Regions from separate parts of the Eubacterium sp. SB2 genome, predicted to be linked through region 1. Evidence: riboswitches for the same ligand, from Rfam matches in the RefSeq annotation. Region 1 holds a riboswitch; the other holds the start of a gene.
The links. Region 1 has a riboswitch for cobalamin ahead of BN1938_RS06460 (ASKHA domain-containing protein). Riboswitches for the same ligand answer to the same signal wherever they lie in the genome.
Positions count from the first base shown of each region.

Region 1 (7,620 bases):
CTCCTCTGCTCAGTATATGCAGCATCTCGGAGGATGTTCATGCTTTGCGTAAACAAAAATCACAGCGCCTATTCAAAATACATATAGTCCATATAAAATTCGTTAAAATGTTTGTCATTGGAGAGCTGTACTTCCGATGAACTCTCCAGAATACGCTGCACGCGCTCTGTGCAGTCGCTGCTTAACAGGTATGTCCGGGTTCCTTTCAGACAGCTGTTTCCTACCGCCTCAATCTTATCCTGGCATTCTTCCGGAAGCAGTCCGATTCCCACGGCTTTTACGATATCCATCTTATATCCAAAGCCGCCTGCAATATAAATAGCCTCTATATCTTCATAGGATGCACCGAAGTTCAGGATTAATGTCTCAAGCCCGGCACGTACTGCGGATTTGGCAAGCTGTATTTCCCTTACATCCTTCTGGAAAAATGAGATCTCCGTACCATCGCTGCCGACCGCAAGCGGAAAGCCGTCGTCGAAATAATCTTCTTCCATAAGCCCCGTCTCATCCACAAGCTCGGCCTTTACCAGCTCATATACCATATCGATCACCCCGGTGCCGCAGATTCCAACCGGTTTGCCATCCTGGATCGTCCCGGTAACTGCATGGCCGTCCTTCAGTTCAACTTTGCAGATCGCTCCCGGCACACTTCCCGTCCCAAAGGTAATATTGCCGCCCTCGAATGCAGGGCCCGCTGCCGTTGAAGTCGTCAATATCCTGTCCTTATTGCCGATCGCCATCTCCCCATTGGTTCCCAGATCCACAAGGACAGACACCTTTTCTCTCTTGTCAAAATCCAGAGAATACAGGCCCGCCACAATATCGCCGCCCACATAAGTAGAGATTCCGGGGAAAATCACTACCTCAAAGTCCCTGTCTGCCTGCTCAAACAGTTCTCCGTACGTTGTATGTATGGTATCTATGTTAACTGGCGTGAAAGGAAATACGCCCAGCGTTTCACAAGAGTACCCCATCAGCAGGTGTACCATGGTCGTATTGGCTCCGATCACCATCTTCTCCACCCGGATCTTCCCATTTTCTGTCAGGCTCTCTATTCCCTGCATGAGGTCAGTCTGGATACTTTTTCTCAGAGCCTCTCTTTTACCTCCGTTGGAGGCTTCAATCCTGCTGATTACATCCGCACCGTACGCCCTCTGCCTGTTGATTGTAGTGAAAACGTCTTCTGCTTCCTGTGTCTCCATGTTGATCAGCTGCATGGCGATCGTCGTCGTTCCGATGTCCACAGCAATTCCATACCGGCCTCCGGTCTTAGCACTGCTCTTCGCTGCTTTTCCCGCTGTCTGCTCCTCATCCGCCAGAACCGCAAATTCTTCTTCCTTATGCAGCCCGACAGCAATCACGCAGTCATCCTCAGGATAGGCCTTGCATGCCAGGCGGTATCCCTCCTGCAGCTGCTCCCCGCTGAAGAACTTCCTGTCCTGCTCTGAAGGCGCAATGTCCCCCTCAAGGACCTGTATCCCGCATTTACCGCAGGTTCCCCTGCCCGCACAGACTGCCGGCAGGAAGATTCCCTGTTCCTGGAGAAGTTCCATCAGAGAATGTCCCTTTCTGCCCTCCAGTACTCTAAGGTCGTCTCCGTCATGAAGCGTGATTATGTAATCCGAGACATTTCTAAGGCTGCAGCCGACATTCGGACAGCTCGCACAGTTATGATGAATGCGGAACATATCCGAATGATCCGCCGTCAGGTAAACCTGGCAAGTCGTCTTGACCGGATCATACATACAGCTGTCCAGTACATGAATCCCCGCACTGTTTTCTCTTCCCGTCACTTCCAGCGCCTTTTTCTGGACCTCCATCGGAATATCCTGAGGCGCCTCCAGGCGGTGGGAAACACCACATTTTTTCTCCCTGCACATAGCGATGATATAGGGCTGTAGCTGATGGTCCATCTGGAAAAGGTAGTCATCCGCAATGGCATCCGCCAGCATACCGCCAAGATAATCCCCCTCATTGAACAGCTGGGTGGACCACTGGCTCAGCTGAGCGCCCACCGAGGTTACACAGTAAAGCGCCTGGCGGATTCCCTCTCCGTACCTGCTGAGGTCAAATTCCTCCACATCACCGAATTCCAGCAGTGCGATTGGTTCTATTTTTTTATATGCCTCCGGAAGCATTTCCTCATATTCTTCCACTACATCCTCGTAGGTAGCGCTGTCTTCATAACAGTCTATCAGGGCAAATACATTCTCTCTGCATATCTCTATATTAAATTCCGTTATTTTCATATTCTTATCCTCTCTCAACTGCCGGAAATCTTAGCTCTGCCCCAGCAGTTTTGACAACCATATACATACTTGCCCAAAACCACGGACAAATATCTGTCTTTCATTCATTTTCCAGTATAAAAAGAAAAACTCCTTGTAAAAAGAGTTCGCTGCTGACACACTTTATATAATTCAAACGGAATCCTGTTTCCCACCCAAAACAGGTCCATAGGGATATGTAAGTATCCTGGCTCACGTTTCATCCTTGGAATGCCTTCTCATCCTGACGGACAATGGCTGTTATTCTTCGTCCACGTTTACAGTAGGGGTAAGCCTGCACCGGATTTACACCGGTTTCCTTCACTTGATGCTCTTTGTCACTACAATCCGCACTTTTTTCCAAAAGAGCGCTTATTTCTCCAAAACTGCTTTTTTCGCAACTTCTGCTGCTGTTGCTGCATCTGGTGTATAGTAGTCTGCACCAATCTGCTCTGCAAAGCTGTCATTAACCGGAGCGCCGCCGACCATAACGATATACTTGTCGCGAAGTCCCTTTTCGTTCAGCTGGTCAATGCAGTCCTGCATCTTCGGCATGGTTGTTGTAAGAAGAGCTGACATACAGATCACGTCTGCGCCTACTTCTTCAGCCTTGTCAATAAATACAGCCGGTTCCACATCTACACCGATGTCATGGATCTCAAATCCAGCTCCCTTAAGCATCATTACGACAAGGTTCTTGCCGATATCATGAAGGTCTCCCTGTACTGTACCGATTACAGCTTTTCCAACCGGCTCATTTCCTACCTCAACCAGTTTTGGCTCCAGGACTGTAAGACCTGCATTCATAGCTCTTGCAGCTACCAGAACTTCCGGTACGAATACTTCGTTGTTCTTAAACTTTGCACCGATGATCATCATTCCTGATAAAAGACCTTCATTCAGAATCTCTTTTGGATCGAGCCCTTCATCCAGGGCCTCCTGTACCAGTGCCTTTACGTTCTTTGCCCTTCCTTTTTGAAGGAATTCTGAAATTTCCTGAATCTTTGACATTTTACATACCTCCATCATTCATTAAGCGTGTCTGCTTTAGATATTATTTTACAATATCTGCTGCTCTGTTTTTAGTAATTTTTTTTGGAACTCTTTGTACAAATATCTCTTTTTTTGTTTACTTTTTCAGTTCTGCGGCAATCTCAGGATACCATTCCATGGCTTTCTTTAAAGATTTTTTGACGGGCAGGCCGTTTCCGGAGAGAATCACCAGATCATTGACGTGTTCCGGCTTCCCTTCAAACCTTTCCGCCTGATAGATACTGCCCACGCAGTTCACAAGATAAATCTCCCCCTGCACTTCAACAAATCCTTTGACGCGGTAAGTATCATCCAGAAACATTTCAATGAATTTCTGAAGTTTTTTCAGTTCCAGTCCCGGATTCAAACGGAGCAGGTATTTTTTCAGGGTAATATCCGCGCTCTGTATCACAGGCTCTTCCGTCTGGTTATCCCAAGGAGCGGCAGAATTCAGCCAGCCGCTTTCGATCCGGCCGAATGTGGTCGTATGGACAGGGACCTCCGGGCGGTGTTTTCTGATAATGCCCTTTATTTCCTCAATCTGTTCTTTGGACGCCAGATCCGTTTTATTGATCAGCACAAGATCACTGACTGCCAGCTGCTTCTTTACCACGACTGCCGTCTCATAAACCTTCAGAAACTGTCTGGCATCAACCAGGCAGATGCTTCCCATGTATTCCACTTCTGAGAATTTACCTTCCTGATGCAGAATTTTTCTCACATTCATAGGATTGGAGAGACCGGAAGCCTCCACAATGATCATGTCCGGTTTTTCCGAAAGGGCTTTTTCAAGCACTTCCTCGAATTTATCCAGCCTGCATGAACAGAATATGGAACCGTTGTTGATCTCATCCATCGCCGTTCCCAGTTCTCTCAAAAGCTCCCCGTCCACGCCTTCCTTTCCGAATTCATTGATAATCAAATGCAGCCGGTAGTCTGACAATTCGTTTATAAAATTTTTTAAAAAAGTAGTTTTACCGGCTCCTAAGAAGCCGGTAATTAAATACAGTTTACTCATTATTTCAAACCTCATTCTGCAGTTTACTGCGAACCGCCCGTTAGGGCCTGAATTACGGTGTGCCCTTAGGGCATAACAGCCTTGATTGCTGCCTCCAATTCTTCCTTTGCAGGTACAAGAGAACGGAATTTTAATTCGCCGTTGATATACATAGACGGAAGGTTCGGAACTCCCATTTTCTTGCAGCGTGCAATGTTCTCCTTGATCGTAAACTTATACTCGATCATATCAATTGCGTCACCGAATGTCTCCTTTGCTTCATTGGCAGCGCCCATCATATACGTACATGCCGCACATGTTGCGGAATCCAGTGTAAATACTTCCACCAGCGGTTTCTCCAGATGCTCGTAATCCGGCAGTTCCACATCAATGTCCTCGTCTGCAGCCACATAGTTTTTCAGGATTTCTCTTACAGAGTCCGGCTCGTGGATTGCCTGTACTACACCGATTGTGTTCTCAACTGGAACAGCATACGGCATATCACAGCCCGGAGCAAGGATAAAGTTTTTCTTGTTCGGCATATTGTCCAGAAGGTCGATCACGAACTTCATATTATCCTGCTGTGTACCGTGCAGCATAACCGTTGTCAGCGGGATATTTCCGCCAAGCGCCACGTTGTACTTATCCGTGATCGCCTTTGCTGCAAGCAGGTCTACGTTCTCATCGATAGAGATGGAATCCGGGCCTGTCTGGCACATTACCTCGATGTTCCTTGTCGCATCGCCGCATACAAAGAAGGAAGACAGTGCGCCCAGTTCTCTGATATGGTCAAACAGCTTCTTGAACGGCGCACTCATGAACATCTCAAAATGGTCGGAAGAAATCTGGGAAATCAGCGGGTCCACTACTGCGATCACATCCATACCTGCTTCTATATAATATTCGGCCATCTTCATAGCGATCGCATCACAGTATTCCAGGAATTCAATCACTGCATCCTCATCGTCGTACATATCCATGAAAATGTCATTGCCGCGCAGATGTGTTGCCAATGTAAAAGGTCCGCAGATCAGGCCGTATAATGCAGTTGTGTCGCCGACCGCTTCTTTCATACGCTTCATGACGTCCATGATCATCGGAATACGACCGGATTCTTTTGTCGGAATCGTGCAGTAGCAGGGTGTTTCCAGTTCCTCTTCTCCTTCCATCGGATGGCTGGCTACAGACGGCGGAGCGTCGTCTGCCCACACCAGATTACATCCCAGGCATTCCGCCTCAACCTGCAGGTCAAAGATAACTGGCTGTCCCGCCGGTTTATACAGCTTATTCACTTCCATCAGAGATTCAAACAGTTTGTCTCCGTCCTGGAGCACTTCCGTAGCTGTATAGCCCAGAAGGCTGCCCGCATGCACGCCTGCAAATGGTACCCATGCCACCTGGTCTGTCTCCTCATGGTGCAGTGTTTTGATAAGAATTTCTTTCTGATTCATTTTGTTTCCTCACTTTCTTTTTACTATAATTCTAATAAATCTATTAAATTATTTATATGTATCATAGTCTGCCTGTGCAAGCATTGCCCTGACTTCCGGTATGGAACAGCCCCGGTTTCTCCCGGTCTCAACACTGCAGTCCCTTGGATTAATCCCGATCTCCGCATACAGCTGGTTTACGCCCGCGAGCAGGGCCATCTGCTTCGGCTCATGGACATTCATAGACTGTTTGGGCCTGGTCACCAGCCTTGCCGCAGCGACAATCTTGGTCAGTTCCAGATCTGTAATCTCTCCTTTATCAAAAAGGGGTGTGCCCGGCACGCCGACCCGTTTCATGCAAGCCATAACATTAACGCCGTATTCTCTGGCACGCAGCATTTCATCTGCAATCTGTTCGTATGTATGTTCCGGTCCGATCGGCTCTACACAGTAGATCAGCTCCAGTCCCGCCGCTTTAATGGCATCCAGAGTCGCAATTCTCTGCTCCTTTGGAAGATCCGTATCCTCTCCCTCGTTCATCCTGACAATATGGTAAACGCCTGTGTATCCCACTTCCTTGAGCCGCTTTGCCGTATCCAGTCCAAAGTCGCCAATATTGGCAATAAACATCATCTCCGGTGTCAGCAGTTTTTTCACTTCAACGGAAACTTCCAGAAATCTCTCAACCCCGTAATCCGCCGTGGTCATAAGAAACAGGGCATCCGCCTTCTCCTCCACTGCCCTGGAGGCTTCTGCAAGGATGTCTTCCAACGGCTTTTCAGTTTTTTCCTCTACTACAAAACTATCCCTGGCAAGGGAACAGATCTTGCAATTCCCGGTACATGGCGCACTGTTGAGCCCAATCTGTGCAAATACATATCCCTTTCTTCCATACTCTCTTCTGGAAAGTTCATTCGCCTTAGCCAATAATGCATAAAACTCCGAAGAGTGACTGTCTATACTTAGAAGTTTTACTGCATCCTCCTTTGTCAAATCCTGATTCTCATCCACTTTCCTGAAGATCGCTTCAAGACCGTCAACATTAATAGAAAAAGAAATCATCACTATGCCTCCCATCTGTTCTGAATTCATAGTAAGATTTCTTCTCTTTTATTTCTTGCAATTTCTATAGCTATATTGTGATTTTTTTAAGGTGTTTAAAATTCCTCTATATTCTATCAGACGTACTTATTGTATGAAGTTATCTATTGAGTGGACACACGATATAAATGAATTCTTTTAGTAACAAAAAAGTACGGTTAATTTTGTTGCTGACAGATATACAGTTTCGTGTTGATATATTGTATACTTTTACGTAGATAAGTTAATGTATGTTGTGCAATATTAACACAAACACACCATAAGCAAAAAGATTTATAAAGGAGGAAGAGTATTTATGGAAGCAACAACAAATGACCAGTACTTATGTTTCACCTGCGGCACACCCCCTGAGGAAGTAGAGGACCGTGAAGTAAAAAAGACCACCTGTCCCCGTGCGAGAAAATTATTGCAGGAATTTTACGATGCGAAGATTTCTCTTGACACAACGTTCCCTTACTGGTACACAAGAACCTGGATAAAAGAAGAGGGACAGCATCCGCTGGTCCGCCGCGGACTTGCAATGAAGAGTGCATTCTCCCATCTTGAGGCAGCGATCCGCCCTGATGAAATATTAGTCATGAGCCGTAATAAGTATGTCCGCGGCGCCAGTATCACTCCGTGGACGGCAAACGAATTTCCTCTGAGCGATGAAGAGCGTGCAAAAAAAGACAGCAAGAAGGCTTCAAATAAGGCTCTTGAGGAAATTACGATTCTTGCAACCGGCGGCGGCGTCGTTTCTGAAAGCACTCCGGAGGTTCTCTCTATGGCACGCCGTTATGGTATGCGCGTTGAA
Region 1 covers NZ_LN865151.1:357,648-365,267, reverse strand. The annotation lists gene BN1938_RS06460 (ASKHA domain-containing protein) at 69-2,249, opposite strand; cobalamin riboswitch at 2,448-2,631, opposite strand; gene BN1938_RS06455 (corrinoid protein) at 2,640-3,278, opposite strand; gene BN1938_RS06450 (CobW family GTP-binding protein) at 3,397-4,317, opposite strand; gene BN1938_RS06445 (uroporphyrinogen decarboxylase family protein) at 4,383-5,747, opposite strand; gene BN1938_RS06440 (biotin synthase BioB) at 5,796-6,818, opposite strand; gene BN1938_RS06435 (pyruvate formate lyase family protein) at 7,123-7,620, shown strand, end outside.

Region 2 (7,620 bases), on a different contig from region 1:
AAATCCATGGTTTATTCCATATCACATACTTTTTTTATTGCAGCCGTATCAACACTCATATCAGTGACACTGGCATTTTTCTTCGCCTATTCCCTGTCGAGAAAAAATGTACCGTGGAAAGGCTTTTTCAGATACATCGGAATGATCCCGATCTTTGCCCCCACCATGCTTCTTGGTATCGCATTGATCTACCTGTTTGGAAATAAAGGCATCTTCACCGCACTTGGCTGGCAGGTGCCTTTATACGGCAAGGTGGGGATTATCATCGCCGAAAGCATCTACTGCTTTCCAGTGGCGACAACGATCCTGATGGTGGCATTTTCTGCTGCAGACAACCGTCTGTATGAGGCGGCGGAAACAATGGGCACTTCGGCGATCCGGAAAATGTTTACGATCACCATACCGAACGTCAAGTACGGGCTGATCAGCGCCATATTTGTAGCGTTTACATACAGTTTTACCGATTTTGGAGCCCCCTCGGTTGTGGGCGGCAACTACAACGTACTGGCCACAGACGTCTATAAACAGGTGGTCGGGCAGCAGAACTTTAACATGGGTGCGGTAGTGGGAATCATCCTGCTGTTTCCGGCCGTACTGTCCTTCGCAGTGGACCGGATTACAAATAAAAAGCAGAATGCGGCGATCAGCGCAAAATCGATACCATACCAGATTAAACCCCACAGGCCAAGCGACATGGCGGCAACGATATTCTGTCTCGTGATCACACTGGCTATGCTGTTGTTTTTCGCAGTCGCTCTGTTTGCCTCCCTGATCAAATTCTGGCCCTATAATCTGACATTTACACTTTCCAACTATGATCTGGGGCAAATCTCATCAGGCAGCGGAACCACTGCATTCAAAAATTCCATAATCATAGCGCTCATATCGGCTTTTCTGGGAACTTTCATCACATTCCTGGGAGCATACCTGATTGAGAAAAACCAGAAATTCAAGGTCAGCAGAAGAATTACTTACCTGCTCTCCATCACCCCCCTGGCGATACCGGGAACCGTAGTAGGCCTGAGTTTCATTATGTTCTTCAACGCACCAAACTTCAAGATCCCATTCGCAGACGGCTACGTATTACAAAACCCTTTCCACTTTATATACGGAACCATCTGGATCATCGTACTGGCGAACATGATACACTTCTACTCCGTACCTTTTAGCACCGCCACAACCGCTCTGAAAAGGCTTGACAAAGAATTCGAAACTGTATCCGAATCCCTCGCAGTCCCATTCTACAAGACCCTGCGCCGCGTCACCCTCCCCCTGTGCACGCCCGCAATCTGCGAAATGTGGGTATACTTTTTCGTAAATTCCCTGGTTACCGTATCCGCGGTCGTATTCCTGTTTACCCCCACCGCCCCCATAGCCTCCGTAGCCATAGTAAGCCTCGAAGGCGCCGGTCAGACCGCTCCTGCCGTAGCTATGTGCATGCTCCTCCTCTTCATAAACCTGATAGTAAGGGGCCTTTACGAAGCCAGCAGGCATAAAGGGCAAAAGGCAGGTTTATCATCCTGATGTTTCCGCAAAGCCCAGTCAGAATGTAACAGTTCAGGCAGGCCCGAACTGTTACGTCAGAATACCTGTCCCGCAGCATGTGTATCTGCAACGGGGCGGGTATTCGCGTTATTACGAAAAATATAAGAACTATTTGTAATTTTTTATCAGATCCCCGTTCTTTTATTGACAATTTTCTTATTTCAGGGTATGTTTGTCTGGAAAAACTGAATCATACTATTCATCAAATGCTCGTAAGAGGTAAAAGGGAATCAGGTGAAAAGCCTGAACGGTCCGGCCACTGTATCCAGGGAGTGAAAGCTGTAAGATGTCATTGCAGAATCTTTATTTTGTGAGAAGGCACAGCATGAGCGATAATCTGGAAGTCAGGAAACCTGTTTGACGAATAAGAGAGGAAACTTCCGGTTAAAAGCGTCCTGTCTGAATATTTAAAGTTGTTATGTACATTTTTGAAAACAACTTTATTTGTGTATACCTAATGGATACACATGTATTAGACATTTGCTAATTTCGGGCAGATGTCTTTTTTGTGATATAGGAAATTCCAGAGGAATTTCCTATATCACAAAGATGCACACGCCGCGATAAGGTATATAGCCGCAAAGCGGCATCGCGGCGGCGCGCAAAGTGGTCTAGCCCGTTCTATTCTTATGCAGTTATAAGCAAAATGGAGAAAATGAAGATGGATATCTATGAGGATAGTTTTAAACTATTATTGAAAAGAGGAGAAAAAGTATGAAATTGAGAAACAAACTGATTAGCATAATGCTGGTGCTTGCATTAGGAATGAGTATTACAGCATGTGGAAAAGATGCTTCCGATGCGGATGCAGCAGCCGCGGAAAAGGCAAAGCCGGCACAGGAAGAAGAATCTAAATCTGAGGGGGAATTTCCTTTCACATTAAAAACGCAGGATGATATTGAAGTTACATTTACACACGTGCCTGAAAGAGTAATTGCAGCAAATGCATGCACGGGTGACGAATTAATGGCAATGGGACTGGGAGACAAAATTATAGGCAGGGCATATACAAATTCTAAAATCAACCCGAAGTGGAATGATGAGTATTTGAAGATTCCGGAACTTGCAGAGTCAGCCCCCTCATTGGAGGCAATTCTGGCTGAGGAGCCGGATTTTATTTATGGGCGGTCCAGTGCATTTTCTGAAAAAAATAATACAGAACACGAGACATTAAACGGCTATGGTATCATGTCACTAGCGTCTATTGAAGGGTATACCATCGGTGCAGATGTTGATGTTGTATATGAAGATTTTTATAACCTTGGACGCATCTTTGATCTGGAAGATAAAGCAGAAGAAATCGTAGATGCAATGAAAGCTCAGATCGAGTCGGCAGAAAATGCGGTGAAGGGTCAGGAAACCGTAAAAGTATTTGTTTATGATATGGCGCAAGATGGCGGAGCATATACCTGCGGAAATAATTTTACTGCAAAACTGATTGAACACGCAGGAGGGAAAAATATCTTTTCCGATATGGATAAGACCTGGGCAAATGTAAGCTGGGAAGAAGTAGTGGAGCGTGCCCCGGAAGTTATTGTAATAGACGATTACGGCGATACTTCCTTAGAACAGAAAATATCCGAATTAAAAGAGAATCCGACATTGGCAGCCGTACCGGCAATTGCAAATGACAGAATTATTTCTGTAAATCTTTGCGAGGTATTCGCAAGCTCTATGACGGGGGATACAATTGAAAAATTTGCAAAGGCATTCCATCCGGACTGTTTTGAATGAAAGTGATGCACAGGTATGAAGAATATTTGTATGACTATAAAGAAACATAGCGTTTTAAGCTCGATTATTCTTTGTATACTGCTTATCATTTCTATTATTTTGGCCGTCGGAATCGGGCCGGTTACCATAGACTTTTTTTCCGTCTGGAAAATTGTACTGTATAACATATCCCAGTACATTGGCCTGGAGCATCTGATTTCTATAGAAGAAATGAAAAGCAGTACACAGAATATCGTCTGGTTTTTAAGGGTGCCCAGGGTTCTGCTGGGCGGCCTTGTAGGAGCGGGTCTAACACTTTCCGGGATCTGTATGCAGGCATTTACCAAGAATCCGCTTGCAGAACCGTATGTGCTGGGAATCTCATCCGGCGCATCTCTGGGAGCCGTACTGGCAATGCTTGCCGGGGTCTGGCTTCCATGGGGCGGGAGGTTAACTGTCTCCACAGGAGCTTTTGCCGGAGCGCTTGTATCAATGCTTTTTGTGTACACTCTGGCAAGAACAGGAAATACAGTGACTCCAATCCGTTTAATACTAGTGGGAGTCGCTGTTTCATCTTTATTCAGCGCTTTGACGAATTACATCGTATATACAGCTCCGAATGATGCGGCAGTAAGAGAGGCAACCTTCTGGATGCTGGGTGGACTGGGAAGCGCAGCATGGAGCGATATCCCTTTATTGGGGATACTCATAATCCCGGCATTTTTGTGCCTGATGTACCTGTCCAGGGCCTTAAACGCACTGCTGATGGGAGAACATTCAGCCATTACACTTGGAGTAAACGTAAATATTGTGAGGCGGATTCTCATCATTGTGTCTGCCTTATTGACAGCCTCTGCAGTTGCAGTAAGCGGATGTATTGGTTTTATCGGGCTGGTAGTTCCCCATATGGTCCGCTCCATCGTAGGAGCAGATCACAAAAAACTAATCCCGCTTTCAGTTCTTACAGGCGCCCTATTCATGATCTGGGTAGATGTGGGAGCCAGAATGCTTCATCCGCCGACGGAAATCCCCATAGGAATCCTGACAGCATTTATCGGGGCGCCATTATTCCTATGGATGATAAAGGTGCGTCAATACGAATTTAAATAGGGGGATCAGTATGAAATGATAGAAATCAAAGAACTTTCTTATCAAGTCCGGGACAGACAAATACTATCCCAGATTGAGATGCACATAAAAAAGCAAGAATTTGTAGGCATAATCGGCCCGAACGGCAGCGGAAAGTCTACACTTCTAAAAAACATATACAAAGTCCTCAAACCACAGGAAGGCAGCATCTTCCTCATGGGGGAAGATCTAACAGCCATAAGCAACCGTGAAATGGCAGAAAAATTATCGGTCCTCATCCAGGAGCAGGAATCAAGCTTTGACTTTACCGTAGAAGAAGTCGTAATGATGGGCCGCCACGCCAGAAAAAAGATGCTGGAATCAGAAGACAAAACCGACAAAAAAACAGTACAAGAAATCTTAAAAAAGATCGGACTCCATTCCATAAGCAATCAGAGTTTTCTCACCCTCTCAGGAGGCGAAAAACAAAGAGTCCTGATAGCCCGCGCATTCGTCCAGGACACACCCTGCCTGATCCTGGACGAGCCCACAAACCACCTGGACATCAAATACCAGCTAGAACTAATGAATCTGGTAAAAGCCCAAAACAAAACCATAATAGCCGCAATCCACGACCTAAACATAGCCGCACTCTACTGCACCTACATATACGTCCTAAAAAACGGCCAAATAGCAGCCCAAGGCCCGCCCCAGGAAGTCCTGACAGAAAAAACAATCCACGAAGTATACGGAGTACACGCAACCCTATACACAGACCAAACCAACCAAAAACACATCCTATTCCACCCCCAGTAGATGTTAAACACCTGTCCGCCAATTCACTCCAATCCGCCACCCCCACAGCGGTTCCCCCTCCCCGGGAGTCAAGCTTTCCGCCCGGATGAGCCCAGCGAAGCGTGCGTCAGAATGTCCGGCCGGGTGCAGATAAACATGCTGTGTGAAAAATGCTCCCAGCGAGCTTAGCGGCAGTTAGGAGGAAACGGACAGAAACGTATGGCTGAAAACTGATCTCCGAATCAGTTTTCAAGAAAGCCTGAGCCGTTCAGGCATCAGCCTGGACGGTGAATGCTTTCGGTGCCATACGTTTCTGTCCGTTTCCTCCTTACTGCCGCTTAGCGCAGCGCCCGCATTTCTCACACAGCATGTTTATCTGCACCCGGCCGGACATTCTGACGCACACTTCGCGAACCACCCAGCCAAAAAACTTCCCTCCCCCCAAACCGCCCCCTTTTATTGTAACGATTTAGATGCTATAATGTTCACATCGAATAAAAAGAGAGGTGTACTATGAGTATTTATGATTTGGATGCATACGAACTGATATTAAAAGAAGACTTATCAGATTTAAAATCGAAGGGCAGCCTTTTGCGACATAAAAAGACCGGGGCGAGAGTTCTGTTAATGGAAAACGATGACGAGAACAAGGTATTTTCCATTGGATTCCGCACCCCGCCTTCCGACAGCACGGGTGTTCCGCACATCATGGAACATTCTGTACTGTGCGGTTCCAGGGACTTCCCGGTTAAGGACCCTTTCGTAGAACTGGTGAAAGGTTCCCTGAACACTTTTTTGAATGCCATGACCTATCCGGACAAGACGGTTTATCCGGTTGCGAGCTGCAATGACAAGGATTTCCAGAATCTGATGCATGTATATATGGATGCGGTATTCTATCCAAATATCTACGAGCACGAAGAAATCTTCCGCCAGGAGGGCTGGAGTTATAAACTGGACAGCCCGGATGCGGACCTGGAATACAATGGTGTTGTTTACAACGAGATGAAGGGGGCGTTTTCCTCTCCTGAGGGAGTGCTGGACCGGGTAGTCTTGAATTCCCTTTTCCCGGATACGTCCTATGCAAATGAGTCGGGCGGAGATCCGGAGTTTATCCCCGAATTGACATATGAGCAATTTCTGAATTTCCATAGAAAGTATTATCATCCTTCTAATAGCTATATCTATCTGTATGGTGATATGGATATGGAAGAGAAGCTTCAGTGGCTGGACCGGGAATACCTGAGCCGGTTCGATCAGATTTCGTTGGATTCCGAGATTAAATACCAGGAGCCTTTCGAAAAAGTGAAGGAACTTGAGATCGAGTATTCTATTTCAAGCGAGGAGGGTGAGGAGGATAATACGTATCTGTCCTACAACAAAGTCATTGGTACGAGCCTGGATGAAAAGCTGTATTTGGCATTCCAGATTCTCGACTATGCGCTGCTTTCCGCACCGGGAGCCCCGCTGAAGAAAGCGCTGGTGGATGCCGGAATTGGCAAGGATATTATGGGGTCCTATGACAATGGGATCTACCAGCCTATATTCTCGGTGATTGCAAAGAATGCCAATGTGGAGCAAAAAGAAGCGTTCCTTTCAATTATTGAAGGTACACTGAAAGACATTGTAGAGAAGGGAATCGATAAAAAGGCACTGGAAGCCGGAATCAATTACCACGAATTCCGCTTCCGCGAAGCTGATTTTGGAAACTATCCAAAGGGGCTCATGTACGGCCTTCAGATGTTTGACAGCTGGCTTTACGACGAAGAAAAACCATTCATCCATATGCAGGCAATTCCGACTTTTGACTTTTTGAAAGAGCAGATGGACACCGGGTATTTTGAGTCACTGATTCAGACCTATCTTCTGGACAATACACACGCCTCTGTCGTAGTGGTGAAGCCGGAGAAGGGCAGGACAGCACGGCAGGACAAAGAGCTGGCTGATAAACTGCAGGCTTATAAGAGAAATTTAAGTCGGGAAGAAATAAATAAATTAGTAGAAGACACTAAATCCTTGCTCGCATACCAGGAGGAAGAATCTCCGAAAGAGGATCAGGAGAAGATACCGGTATTGAGCCCGGAGGATATTTCCAGGGAAATTGCGCCGATCTGCAATGAAGAAAAAGAGCTGGACGGCATTAAAATGATCCATCACAATGTGGAGACAAATGGCATCGGGTATATCACACTGATGTTTGATTTATCCGGCGTGCCGGAGGAAAAACTGGTATATGCCGGACTGCTGCAGGCGGTGCTCGGAATGATCGATACCAATCATTACGGTTATGGAGAATTATTTAATGAGATCAATGTCCACACCGGGGGAATCGGAACTTCCCTGGAACTGTATGCAGATGTAACGAAAGTAAAGGAAAAGGAATTCCGCGCCACTTTGGAGATGAAAGGAAAGGCCCTTTATCCGAAGATGGACATCCTGCTTGCCATGATGCGCGAGATTCTGATGGAATCCAAACTGGATGATGAAAAGCGTCTGAAA
Region 2 covers NZ_LN865153.1:710,198-717,817, reverse strand. The annotation lists gene BN1938_RS15595 (putative 2-aminoethylphosphonate ABC transporter permease subunit) at 1-1,524, shown strand, start outside; cobalamin riboswitch at 1,733-1,921, shown strand; gene BN1938_RS15590 (ABC transporter substrate-binding protein) at 2,260-3,279, shown strand; gene BN1938_RS15585 (FecCD family ABC transporter permease) at 3,310-4,368, shown strand; gene BN1938_RS15580 (ABC transporter ATP-binding protein) at 4,384-5,142, shown strand; gene BN1938_RS15575 (insulinase family protein) at 5,635-7,620, shown strand, end outside.
Region 2: linked by a shared signal. The riboswitch ahead of BN1938_RS15590 (ABC transporter substrate-binding protein) and the one ahead of BN1938_RS06460 (ASKHA domain-containing protein) in region 1 are both predicted to bind cobalamin.